DNA from 3 places in the Metasolibacillus sp. FSL K6-0083 genome. Region 3 is predicted to be linked to each of the others. Evidence: riboswitches for the same ligand, from Rfam matches in the RefSeq annotation. Region 3 holds a riboswitch; each other region holds the start of a gene.
The links. Region 3 has a riboswitch for thiamine pyrophosphate ahead of thiW (energy coupling factor transporter S component ThiW). Riboswitches for the same ligand answer to the same signal wherever they lie in the genome.
Positions count from the first base shown of each region.

Region 1: another riboswitch for thiamine pyrophosphate. It lies ahead of tenA (thiaminase II); the one in region 3 lies ahead of thiW (energy coupling factor transporter S component ThiW).
Region 2: another riboswitch for thiamine pyrophosphate. It lies ahead of MHB51_RS04790 (thiamine phosphate synthase); the one in region 3 lies ahead of thiW (energy coupling factor transporter S component ThiW).

Region 1 covers NZ_CP152046.1:2,724,621-2,728,889, reverse strand. Annotated here, with positions in the region: gene MHB51_RS12820 (ABC transporter permease) at 1-219, opposite strand, end outside; gene MHB51_RS12815 (ABC transporter substrate-binding protein) at 230-1,207, opposite strand; gene tenA (thiaminase II) at 1,225-1,911, opposite strand; TPP riboswitch at 2,021-2,112, opposite strand; gene MHB51_RS12805 (dihydropteridine reductase) at 2,259-2,975, shown strand; gene MHB51_RS12800 (MarR family transcriptional regulator) at 3,630-4,112, shown strand; gene MHB51_RS12795 (serine hydrolase domain-containing protein) at 4,105-4,269, shown strand, end outside.
Region 2 covers NZ_CP152046.1:1,010,772-1,015,040, reverse strand. Annotated here, with positions in the region: gene thiS (sulfur carrier protein ThiS) at 1-10, opposite strand, end outside; gene thiO (glycine oxidase ThiO) at 16-1,125, opposite strand; gene MHB51_RS04790 (thiamine phosphate synthase) at 1,138-1,668, opposite strand; TPP riboswitch at 1,741-1,848, opposite strand; gene MHB51_RS04785 (ATP-binding protein) at 2,175-2,723, shown strand; gene MHB51_RS04780 (hypothetical protein) at 2,926-3,528, shown strand; gene MHB51_RS04775 (methyl-accepting chemotaxis protein) at 3,620-4,269, shown strand, end outside.
Region 3 covers NZ_CP152046.1:3,685,674-3,689,942, forward strand. Annotated here, with positions in the region: gene hutH (histidine ammonia-lyase) at 1-797, shown strand, start outside; partial or broken gene MHB51_RS17205 (MFS transporter) at 1,091-1,294, shown strand; gene MHB51_RS17210 (5'-3' exonuclease) at 1,360-2,238, shown strand; TPP riboswitch at 2,286-2,393, shown strand; gene thiW (energy coupling factor transporter S component ThiW) at 2,552-3,046, shown strand; gene MHB51_RS17220 (C39 family peptidase) at 3,460-3,972, opposite strand; gene MHB51_RS17225 (sigma-70 family RNA polymerase sigma factor) at 4,164-4,269, shown strand, end outside.

The DNA of each region.
Region 1 (4,269 bases), 960 kb from region 3:
ACCTAACACAATGGCTGACGAAAAACCGACGAATACAAGCTTTATCGTCGCCAGCATATGCGGGAAAATGGCGGGGAAAACAATGAACATTTCCTTTGCGATAACGGAAGGTGCAGGTAGTACCCATACTTCAATCTGCAACAGCTTCACTGCTATTTCCCAAAGAGTAATTGCGATTAGAAGAGCTAGCACCGACTTCCACATATTTTCTATTCTCATAGCTGTTTCCTCACTTCATTGCGTTCGCGATAAATTCATTTGTAAATGCTTGTTGAATATCTACTTCACCGATAATCTGATGCTTTACCATAAATTCCGCAAAGTTTTCCCATCGACTTGCCTCTTGAACACCCCAAGCCTCTGCACCTTCTTTATAGTGAGGAGATAGCCACTCCTGACTGCGTCTCACAAGCTCTGGCTGAAGGTCGGGCTCTGCAGCAATTAAAATATCCGCCGATTTCTGTGGGTTATCAATTGCAAACTCATAGCCTTTATATACAGCATTAATGAAGGCTTGCACTGTATCAGGATTATCTTCAATCATTTTATCGTTCGTAATAATAAGGGGTGAGTAAGTATCTAACTCTGGCGCATAATCAGTCGTTTTAATAAAATGCATATCCGCATCACGAATCTCACCTTCAATACCTGTCCATGCATAAAAAATACTGACAAAATCGATGTCTCGCTCTAGCGCTACAAAATAATCTGTATTGCCGACTTGTACCGTCTCAATTTTCGAAGCATCTCCACCTTCTTTATTCATAACAGCCTGTAAAGAAGCTTTTTCTAATTCCGAGCCATATGCACCGTATATATGCCCTTCAAAGTCTTTTGGCGTTTTAATTCCCTTTGCCTTTGGCGTATAATAGCCTCCAGTGTTTTTCTGAATAATCGCAGCGATTGAAACAATAGGAAGACCTTCTGAACGCGCTTGCGTTACTTGATTTTGAAAGCTAATTCCGAATTGCCCCTTGCCAGACCCTACAATTTGCTCCGCACGTACCTCGCCTGGCAGCATAATTTCAACGTCTAAGCCTACTTCTTCAAAAAATCCTTTTTCCTTTGCTACATAAATTCCTGTATGATTTGTATTTGGCGTCCAATCTAAGAACAGTTGAACCTTTTCATTCCCTTCCTTTGTCTGACAGCTCGTTAAAAGGAAGATTAGTGATAATAATGCTAAATATTTCAAGACTATTCGCATGGCAATATATCCCCCACCTATGACTTCACTTTCTCATCACGCTGTGATAACCATTTTTCAAATGTATAGGACATCTCCCAAAATGCTAGTTCATATTCCTTTGCGATAATAAATTGTTCCTTCACCTTCTCTTTTTCTTTTTCGTTCATATCCTCCACAAGTGAGTTTAATAAATCAATTTGAGCCTGTGTTGCCTCTTGGAACCAATCGCTCGCATATGTCGCAAGCCAATTGCGATAAATTTCAGTTTCTGGATTTGCGTGCTCATAAGCCTTGCCAATATCAGCATATAGCCAATAGCATGGCAACATAGCCGAAATAATATAGGCTAAATTTCCATACATTGTTGAGCGATATAAATGTGATGTATAGCCGTAAGCAGTTGGTGCTGGCTTGAAACTTTCCATATCTTCCTCAGTAATATTTAATATTTTCGCATGTGCTTCATGCACCCCTAATTCAGCTTGTGCGGTATTGCGCGCTTTTTCTGCCAGAAAAGCGGTAATCGCGAAATCCTCTGCTTGTGCCGCTGCCAGCGCATGAATTTTTGCATAATGGTTCAAATAATAGATATCTTGCAAAATATAATTTTTGAAAATTTCAAGAGGTAAATCCCCCTTCACAATGCCTTGTACAAATGGGTGATTTAAGCTTTTCTCCCAGCTCTCCTTTGTTGCTAAACGTAATTCATCAGTAAATTTCATAAAAAAACCCTCCTAATTTGTTCTTTTTCTAAAAGGAACACTAGTAGGAGGGTTTCGTTTTTGAATGAAGTAAGCAAATATATGCCAAAATACATCGTTATTAAACGAATTCATTTCCCATCTACTTCCCTCCGCTCGTACTAACGAGATCAGGTTCTAAGAGTAAGTCTCAGCCATTATTTGGCACCCCTAGTAGAAAAAGAATCATATTTTAATTTCAAATCCATCATAACGCATTAAAATTAAATGTCAAATATTCTTTAAAATAATCAATCTATTTAATTGAGAATAGTTATCACTTATTGTATAGTAGATAGTGACATACAAATAAGTGAGGAGAAGATATAATGCAAATTTACTGGACGAAAATAAATAAGATTATTGAAGAAACGCCTGAGGTTAAAACATACATGCTGGACCTTCCAGAGGGCTTTACATGGGAAGAAGGCTCGCACACCCATTTCGCACTAAAGGGATTTAATGCTGGAGAAAAGCCAAACCGCGCGCTCATCCGCCATATGTCAATCTCCACTTTACCGCACGAAAATTCAATCGGTATTACAACACGCATTAAAGAACAATGCTCTGAATTCAAATCGATTTTAAAAAATATTGAAATTGGCACTGAAGTAGCAATCTTTAAAACACATTCGAATGTACCGCTAAAAAGAGATAATAAAAATATTTATCTGCTATCATCTGGTGTCGGCTTAGCTACTTTTAGACCACTTGTACTTGATTATTTAGAGCGTGCAGACAATGTGAATCAAATTCATTCACTAAATATCGATTCCACAAAGGATTTCTTATTCCCAAATATTTTTGAATCTGCACCTGCCAAGAAATTCATCGCACAGTTCGTCGATAATCGCAAAGACTATTATGAAGAAGTGAAAAATCTAGCCGCAGACAAAGAAGGTTTATTCTACGTTGTTGGCAGCGATGAATTCCTTGCACAAAACATTGAAATACTACGTGAACAAGGCATCCAGCCTGAACAAATTATGCTCGACAAGCACGCACAACAACGTGCTGAGTTTTTATCATTGGATTTACCAGTTTAATATATCTTAGTGAGGAAGCGTTCAAAAAGTGTGCTAAAGCACTACATTTTGGACGCTTCATTTGTGGAGTTGACCGAAAATCCATTTTTTGTCACTGTATTGAAATCAATGTTTTCATCGCTTCCCTTTTACTGAAGGAGTACACTGCTAAAGTCAATGTTCATCCCATTTTTAAAAGAGGCGTTTTCTGTTTATATGTATCAACATCTTATGAAATATCATCGCTAACTGTCCAAAATGCCGGCTATGCACGGCTTTAGGACAGCCCCTATTTAACAAAGTAAATAAGTGGAGAAATAATATTCATGCATTAGATTGATTTTAGCGAGTGGCGAGACGACACGCTGATAAAGGGAGACCTAGTCTAGTACCGCCGCAACATATGTGCGAGCGACTGAGTGGGCAATATCATGTTGGTCTAAACCTCAGTAGTTGTCACTACCGTTGGCAATTCCTATCGTTTAAAAAATCATCTAGTTCTAGATGGCAAGTGATTTTATACATCATTAAGTGAGCGTTTTTGTACATAGTTTAATGGAAATTTGTATATCTTCAACGGCAAAGCGGATAAATATAAATGTTTTATTAATCTTGACCAATATTAAAGTCCACTTTATAATAAAGTAAACTTTATAATATAAGGAGGTTATTAATATGAAAAAAAATAAAGATGAATTATTTGAACTCGTTACTGAAATAAATGACATGCATTATACGATGAATAAAATCATCATAAAAGAATATCAATCTTTACTAGATGATAATCTTTCTAGGAATCAAACAATTTTAATGGATATTGTTAAAGATTACGGAAAAATTTCTATTGGAGAAATTGCTCGACTAATGAAAATAACATCAAGCGCTGTTGGACAGATTGTTAATAAACTTGAAGATGGAAATTATTTAGTGAGGACTATTAATTCACAAAATAGACGTGAAATACTTGTGCAACTGACAGATAAGGGAACTCGATATTTTGAAAAAGAAGAAAAAATAAATCGTCAAATTATTAATCGTATTTACACACAAATGGAATTGAGTGAAATGGAAGAACTCAAAAGGATTATCACAAAGCTAAGTAACATTGTAGAAAAGACATATACAAAACAAGATGAGGAGGAAAACAATCATGACTAACACAAAGGCTAACTTAGAAAGTTTATTCAATGAAATTAAGGAAAGGGAATTGTTAAATGGTACAGTCCTTGTTGCTAAAAAAGGCGAGATTTTATACGAAGGAGCTTTTGGTAATGCTGACTTGTCAACAAAACGTCCATTAACATCACAATCTTTA
Region 2 (4,269 bases), 1.1 Mb from region 3:
AAATGCACACCTCCTTTAAATCGTAAAGCGTTGCAATGAAAAAGGCGCTAACCGTTGCTTTGCTACGCTATCACCCAATAAGAATTGACTAAACAAAAGCCCAGTAATGGCACTTAATAAAATACCGTTGCGATAATGTCCTGTGCATATAAATAAATTGCTATATTGCGTAGTACCCATAATTGGAAGTCCGTCTATTGTTTGTGGCCGCACACCACACCAAGTTTCGACAATCTCAGCCTTCGTTAATGATGGCATTATATGAATAGCTCGGGATAATAAAGAATAAATGCCACCGACAGTTACTGCATCATCTTCTAGCAGAGGATAGCTCGTAGCACCAATCAATAAACGATTATTGTGCTTTGGTACGATATAACAGCCATCTGTTGAAAAAATGGTTGCCTTCGGTAGCTGTGCCGCTTTTACCATTAAGCATTCCCCTTTTACTGGGTGCACCGGGCAAGTAATATGAAGCTTGGCTGCAAGCTTCGCTGTCCAGGCACCCGCAGCCAAAACAGCTTGCTGAACAGCGTAGCGCTTAGAGGCTGTCTGGATATGTGTAACTTGTTGTTGCTTTTTCTCTATCGCAATAACTTCCTCTTCAATTATATTTGCGCCAAGCTTCTGTACAGCAAGTGCTAAAGCCTTTGTTAAATTTCTTGCATTTACTTGATGGTCCTCGTATATATGGAAGCCCTCTGTAATAGAATGACCCAATAAAGGTTCGTATTGCTGTAACTCTGTTTGATTTAGCCATTGTACAGAGGTAGGGCGGTCCTGATATAAAAATTGATACTGCTGCTGCAAATTTACTCTATCTTCCTCAGCAGCTGCAATTTTAATTAGCCCGGAAGGTAATAAACCAACTTCTTGCCCAGTTAAATGTAATAGCTCCTCGGCGAGTGCTTTGTGTAGCTCTCGACTTTCCAGTGCTAAATGATAAAGGGGCGAAGGTGTGTGAAATTCATTTTGACCACCAAGCATACCCCCAGCAGCGAGTGATGCTGTCGTTGTTTTTTCTGTATGGAAAATCGTCACAGGCTGTTGCTGTTTTAATAATTGATAGGCGATAGATAATCCAATAACCCCACCACCGATAATCGTAAAGCCTTGACACTTCATAAATTGCTCCCCTTAGTTAAAAAACATTGATATTGCGGCATAGCCCTGTGCGCCGACCTGCATCACTTGTTGTGCATTGCTGCTTGTTATACCACCGAGTGCAAGCACGGGTATTTTGACAGTACGGCATGTTTCAGCAAGTGCCTGAAGCCCTTGCGCTGGTACATTTGGTTTACAGGTTGTTGGAAAGACAGGAGAAAAGTATAAATAATGCATACCTCTTTCAGCACTTTGTAACGCTTCAGCCTTTGTATGCGTAGATTGCCCACATATAAAAGGATGCTGTGTCACATTTACAGCCTGATTTGCTGCAAAATGACAGCCAAGTAAGTCGTATTTGTAAGCGAGCTCCACATATGTATGAATGATTAATTGCTTTGCACTTATACCAGCCTGTAAAAGTGCGGCAATTGCGTTATCGATTTCAGTAAGTGAGAGCTGCTTTTCGCGAATAATAATGGCATCAACACGAGTAGCGACATCCTTTATTTGGTCAATTGTTTGTGGTGTAAAGCCTTGACCACTTGTAATAGCATGAATCATTTTAGTTTCCTCCAATAAAAAAACGTTACTTCTCCCATAGGAAAAGTAACGCTTACTTAAAAAATCGTAACAAATAATAGGCGACCACTTTCCTACGCTAGTATCAACTAGATCAGGTTCCAGGAATCCCAAAGTTTACTTTGATCTCAGCCGTTCACAACGGCACCTCCAGTGGATGGCTATGCAATTAGTTAACAATATAGCATATGTTTTCTAGAATGTCACGATGGAATTATCAGTTAATTCATTACTATTGAAATTTTAGTAAAACGATTAATGCAAACGCAATGATGTTTTTCAAGGGAAAAGTAATTTTGTGAATGGCTGATTTCCGACATATTTTAATAAAATATTCTAGCCATTTCCCCATATTTGGTATTAAATAAAGTATACATAAAAGAAAAATCCCTGATTAATACAAATGGATTTCGTAGAATAATTCGTTTGAAAAAGCACTGTTAGTTGGGATAAGGAGCAGTAGAATGCTTTATAGAGGGGGAATGGAAATGTACTTTATACAAATGTCTGGCTTCCCAGGTTCAGGAAAATCTACACTGGCCAGAGAAATCGCTAATAGAATGGGCTTTATCATTATTGACCACGACATTGTAAAATCTGCTTTATTAAATTCGATTGAAGCAGACAGCTCTTTTGATGGAAAGCTTGCCGGGAAAATAAGCTATACGATTGATTTTTCATTAGCTGATTTTCATCTATCTCAGGGGCACAGTGTGATTCTTGATAGTCCGTGCTTATACGAGGAAATGATTGAAAAGGGAATAAAATTAGCTCAAAAATATGATGCAGAATATAAATATATTGAATGCTACCTTGATGATTTTGAGGAAATCAATCATCGTTTAAAAAGCAGAGAAAAGATGCCCAGTCAAATTAGTGAAATTCGTTCGAAGGAAGGCTTTTATGCTACGCTTAACAGTGCAAAAAAGCCAACCGATTTCAAATGTTTAGTAGTTGATACAAGTCAGCCGATAGAAAGATATATAGAAAATGTCATTCGTTATATTAAATTTCGTATGCCAAGGGGAATTAAATAGGATTAAAGTAATTTATCCCTAAGACGCTTACGGTTAAGTGGGAGCCCCACTGCGCATAAAAGCCCAATTGGTTCAACTAACAATCAGTGAGGATGAGGAAAACCCCCGCTGATTAAATTTTCTCTTTATATAATAATCATGGTTGTGAAATTATAAATGTGGATGAAAAATTACATAAAAAGCTATTAGATTTTTTCAAAGAATGGAGGCATCAATCAAAACCATGATGAAGGCGAAAAGGGGAGGAATAATACGAAAACTGAAGCTTTTAATTATTGGGCTACTAGTTGCTGCGCTGTTCTCAGGCATTATCTTTCCATATTCAATTTTTAGTGTATATCCGACTGTCGCAGTAGAGACTGATGAAATGCGTCAGCAGAAATATAAGGAGGATTTAGCGGTTTTGCAATCGCTATATGAGGAAAAAGCGCTGCAACCAGATTATGTTGTGTCTTATTCGATTTCCTTATTGGCATTGTATGAGATGAGCTGGCTGACAGATTTCAATAGACCTATGAAACGTGCGCAGTGGGGACAAATTTTAACAAATGTTCAATCTGCCAAAAATGCTCTTATTCATTTAGGTTTTCAAGAGTCGATGCTTTCAACTGAGGCGAAAATGTATTTAGAACAAATGGTCGATTTATTAATGCACATGGAGGAAACAGTAGCTTATCATATAAATAAGCAGGGTACTTATTCGCGCAAACGTATAAATATTGCGATTAGCAATTTACAAAATGATATCGCCTTTTCATTAGGGCTCTATACTCGTTTTTGGCAAGAATATTATAATGATAAATAGGACTAAGTGATTGGGTGAGGAGCAACTATTTTACTAATTTTAATGTTTATTTTACAATGATAGTAGATTTACATAGGAATGGGGAGCAGCTATGGTAAAAGAAAAATTATTTTCTCGTGAAATAAAATTTTGGAAAAGTTTAATATTTAAAATGATTTTAGCGGTAGGGCTAAGTTTATTTATTAGCTCACATATTTCACAATTTATTAGTTTACAAGTTAGTAAAGTAATTGAATTAGATGGTATTGCGGGCGTTGTAATTAATACATTCATTTCATTATTTATCGGAACAGTAATTATTGCGCTATGTACACGCTATATTATTTTAAAGCGAATGAATCGAGTACTAAAGGCAATGGCACAGGCAGCTGATGGTGATTTAACAGTACGTATTGACGATAAATACAAAGATGAAATAGGGCAATTGTCGACAGAGTTTAATCATATGCTAGAGCAAATCGGAACAGTGATTGAAAAAGCAAATAAAGCCTCGACAGATGTAACAGCTTATACTCGAGAGTTTGCGGCGATTACAGAGCAAAGTAGCACATCTGTCGAAACGATTTCTAACTCTATTCAAAGTATGGTCGTTGGCGCAGCGGGGCAGTTAGAGCAGATGCAAAAATTATCAGAATCATCGGATTTAATTAGCAAAGAAATGGGTCAGGTATCCTCTGTCGTCCAAGATGTAGCAGATGTAGCGGCTGAAACGAACCAAAAAGCAGATTTAGGAATAGAGCT
Region 3 (4,269 bases):
TACGAGGTATTAAAGATGCTTTCCATCCTACTGTTCATGAGGTGCGCGGCTTTAAAGAACAAAGCGCTGTAGCAGCTCGTATGCGCGATTGGTTTGAAGGCAGCGAGCTCATGACAACGCAAGGTGAATTGCGTGTACAAGACCCTTATTCTTTACGCTGCATTCCACAAATTCATGGGGCAAGCTGGCAAGTTTTAAACTACGTAAAGGAAAAGCTAGAAATTGAAATGAATGCGGCGACAGATAATCCATTAATTTTTGATGAAGAGGACTGCGTTATTTCAGGAGGGAATTTCCACGGTCAGCCAATTGCTTTTGCGATGGATTTCTTAAAAATTGGTGTTGCTGAATTAGCGAATGTTTCTGAGCGTCGTATCGAGCGTCTTGTCAATCCAGCTCTAAGCGAAGGGTTACCAGCATTTTTAAGTGCACACCAAGGCTTGCAATCGGGAGCGATGATTTTACAATATGCAGCAGCAAGCCTCGTATCAGAAAATAAAACACTTGCACATCCAGCATCTGTTGATTCTATTCCATCTTCTGCAAATCAAGAGGACCATGTTAGCATGGGGACAACAGGCGCGCGCCATGCCTATAATATAATTGCGAATACACGACGTGTTTTAGCTATTGAAGCATTTTGTGCTGCGACAGCTGTTGAATATCGAGATGTGAAGAAAATGGCTCCAAAGTTATATGAAAAATGGCAAGAAATCCGTGAAATTGCGGCAGGTATTACAGAGGACCGTGTATTCAATAAAGATGTAGAGAAAATTGCACAATATTTAATGCCTTAATTTTTTGGGCAAATGCTTTCTGTACCGATAGTTAAGCGACAGATACAGAGGTCACCTACCTTTAAAGATGGGGAGGTGAATGTAAGCATTTGACCGATTTCAGCGGGTAGCTAAACACTCGTTAATAAAGAGAAGTTTTTAAGCAAGCTTAAGAAAATCTAGATTATAGTTAGCTGAAGCGTTATTGATTATTAACGAAGCTGTTTACCGAAAATCCTTTGGATAAGTAGGTAAGCAGCTGTTTTCGATTTCCCTTAGAAAAAGCATTGACAATTGTTTGTGATAATCATTTTTTAACAACCTATTTAACCTTTGTATTGCCGAGCGCTAATCGTAGCATACTGCTTGGTCTATTTATTGCGACAGCAGACATAGGTATTACTTTAGGAGGGGGAGTGATGGGATCAGTCGCAGATTTACTGCCCTATTCACAAATGTATTTAGTTTGTGCTGCACTAGGTGTAGGCATGACTCTTTTCGCCTATGTAAGACGCTAGAAGCAGGCGCAAAATGACTTTTTCGCTAGCGTCATGTTATGCTAAGGGGGAATGGAGGAATACATATGGAAAAACCACATTTACTTATTGTTGATGGCATGGCACTACTATTTCGTTCATTTTTCGCCTCCGCTGCGATGAAACAATATATTCGTTTAGAGGATGGCACGCCAACAAATGGAGTACAAGGCTTTGCCCGTCATGTTTTAACAGCTCAAAACTTGATGAAGCCGACACATTTAGCTGTTTGTTGGGATATGGGCATGCATACATTCCGCAATGATTTATTCGAGGGATATAAAGCAAACCGCCCTGCACCACCAGAAGAAATGCTGCCACAGTTTGATATGGTGAAGGATGTATCAGAAATGATGGGCTGGAAAAACTTCGGCATTAGCGGCTTGGAGGCAGACGATTTAATCGGCTCCATGATTGAGAAATGGAAAGACGATGCGGAGATTACTGTCATTAGCGGTGACCGCGACTTATTACAATTATTAAATGATAAGACAACAATCGCTTTTACTAAAAAGGGTTATACAGAATATGATACGTACACAGAGCAGCGCTTTCGCGAAGAATATGGCATCGCCCCAAAGCAATTTGCTGAGGTGAAGGCGTTTATGGGGGATGCGAGCGATGGCTATCCGGGTGTCAAAGGAATTGGTCCTAAAACAGCACTGCAACTCATTCAAACCTATCATTCAATTGAGGGAGTGCTAGCAGCACTTGACCAACTAAAGCCTGCGCAGCGTACTAAAATCCATGAAAGTATGGACATGCTAAAGCTCTCGCATCAGCTCGCGACAATTAATTGCGATGCAGCCATTGAAGCGGAGCTGAATGACTTAGTAGTTCCTGCGTTTAATGAGGCGGTTGCATCACAGCTGGATAATAAAGGCTTGCGCTTAATTATCCGCCACGCACGTTCGCTTGGTCTATAAAGACATTGACGAATAACAAAATTACCGTAATAATAGAAGAAAATTGCTTGCACCACTAGGGGAGCCTTTTGAAAGGCTGAGATGTATATGTACTATGCAGACCCTTTGAACCTGATCTAGCTCACACTAGCGTAGGGAAGTGGCGACATTGATTGAATTTGCTCACTCTATGCCGCTCCCTTTCTACAATGGGTGCGGCATTTTTAAATTTATTTTTAGGAGGAAAATTTGCTTGGAAAGAAATGTGCAAATAATTTGCGCAAATCCGCTGATAAGTAATGCTCAAAAATAACAATTAAAAGAGGTGTTGTTTATGTCAGTTCGTAAATTAACTGTTATGGCGCTGTTTGTGGCCATTGCAGTGGCAGGTTCAATGTTTGTAGCGATTCCTACAGGTATTGCGCGTGCATATCCTATTCAACATGCTGTCAATGTTGTGAGTGCTATATTGTTAGGACCTGTGCCAGCTGTAGTAATTGCTTTCGTTACAGCATTAGTTCGTATTTTTACGGGAACAGGCTCGTTACTTGCGATTCCGGGTAGTGTCATCGGGGCTTTTTTAGCGGCTATAGCTTATAAATATAGCCATAAAGTATGGCTGGCGGGTATTGGTGAAGTGATTGGTACAGGTGTGATTGCATCATTAGTAGCTGTCCCATATGCAAAAATATTAATGGGTACATCTGTTACGGCACTTGCTTTTATGCCAGCCTTCCTCGTGTCAAGTGCAATTGGTGCGGTGCTAGGGGTTATTATTGCAGTAAGTTTGCGCAACACTGTATTTGCAAAGCGTTTTGAAACGATATAGAAAATAAGGTTACTCGTCGCAAAAAAATTACATGGCATAGCTTCTGTATCATAAAGTGAAACTTCAATCAGTGCGGATGTTCCTCATCCTTGCTGATTGTTAGTTGAACCACTCGGGCATTTACGGGCAGTTGACTTCCTAATAATCCTTAGCATATTTTCACATAATTTTTGAAGTGGGCGTCTTACTGCCCGTTAATGCGGGATAAAGTGAACCTTCAATCCGTGGATGCTTTTCTCCACGGATTGTTAGTTGAACCATTCGGGCATTTACGGGCAGTTGACTTCCTAATAATCCTTAGCGTATTTTCACATAAGTTTTGAAGTGGGCGTCTTACTGCCCGTTAATGCGGGATAAACGGAGCAGCAGGTTTTAGCGCTATATGGAAAGGCAGTTGCTTTTTCATATAGCCCTTATGTATTTTTCTGCTCTATTTTTACAAAGTTTAACACATGCTTATTGTCCTCATAGCAAAATGAACGTATTTGGCTGTTTCGGCCTCGTCCACCGTTATCATGGATGATTAAATATAATTCCCCGTCTTTTCTTTCATAGCCAATGAGTGGAACCCAATGATATTTGAATAGAGGCTTCTTTTTTGACCGCCACTGTAGGTTAAAATATTGGTCGAATTTCAATGCCACAGGATTTCCTTGTTCAAGCTGTGCCAATGCTTCTGCAAGCGAGCAACCTTGAATAGTAAAATTAGCACCGAACAACTTGCGCATTCTTTTGATGAGACGCCATTGAAATAAGCCGATTTTTGTTGTACCTAGCTGTTTATATAAATCATTAATTTCTTTGGCTATGTGAAAATACTTTAAAATAACGTGTAGCGTTGTTGGACCACATGCAGAATTTTGGTAATTTGGCTGAACGCTCGCATCGTATTGTGAAGTTCCTTTGATTTCTAGCAGTACACGCATTGCCATCCCTCCATTTGTAAAATCCCAAATTTTAACCGTTCTTTTATCATCAATTTCATAGAAGTATGTGAGAGCCTTTATAGACTGGGGGTTCACTTTATTATACGCTGTAAATAAAACATAGTTTCAAAATTTGAAACCAAATGAGCAGGTGCTCCGTCTAACGTGAAACGAAAAAGGGGGGATAGCGGTTGTCACAGCTAGAGCAATTTATTCGTGAGCATGGTGAGGAACTGTTGCGGCTCGCCTTTACATATGTGAAAAGCAAGGAAGTAGCAGAGGATATCGTTCAAGATG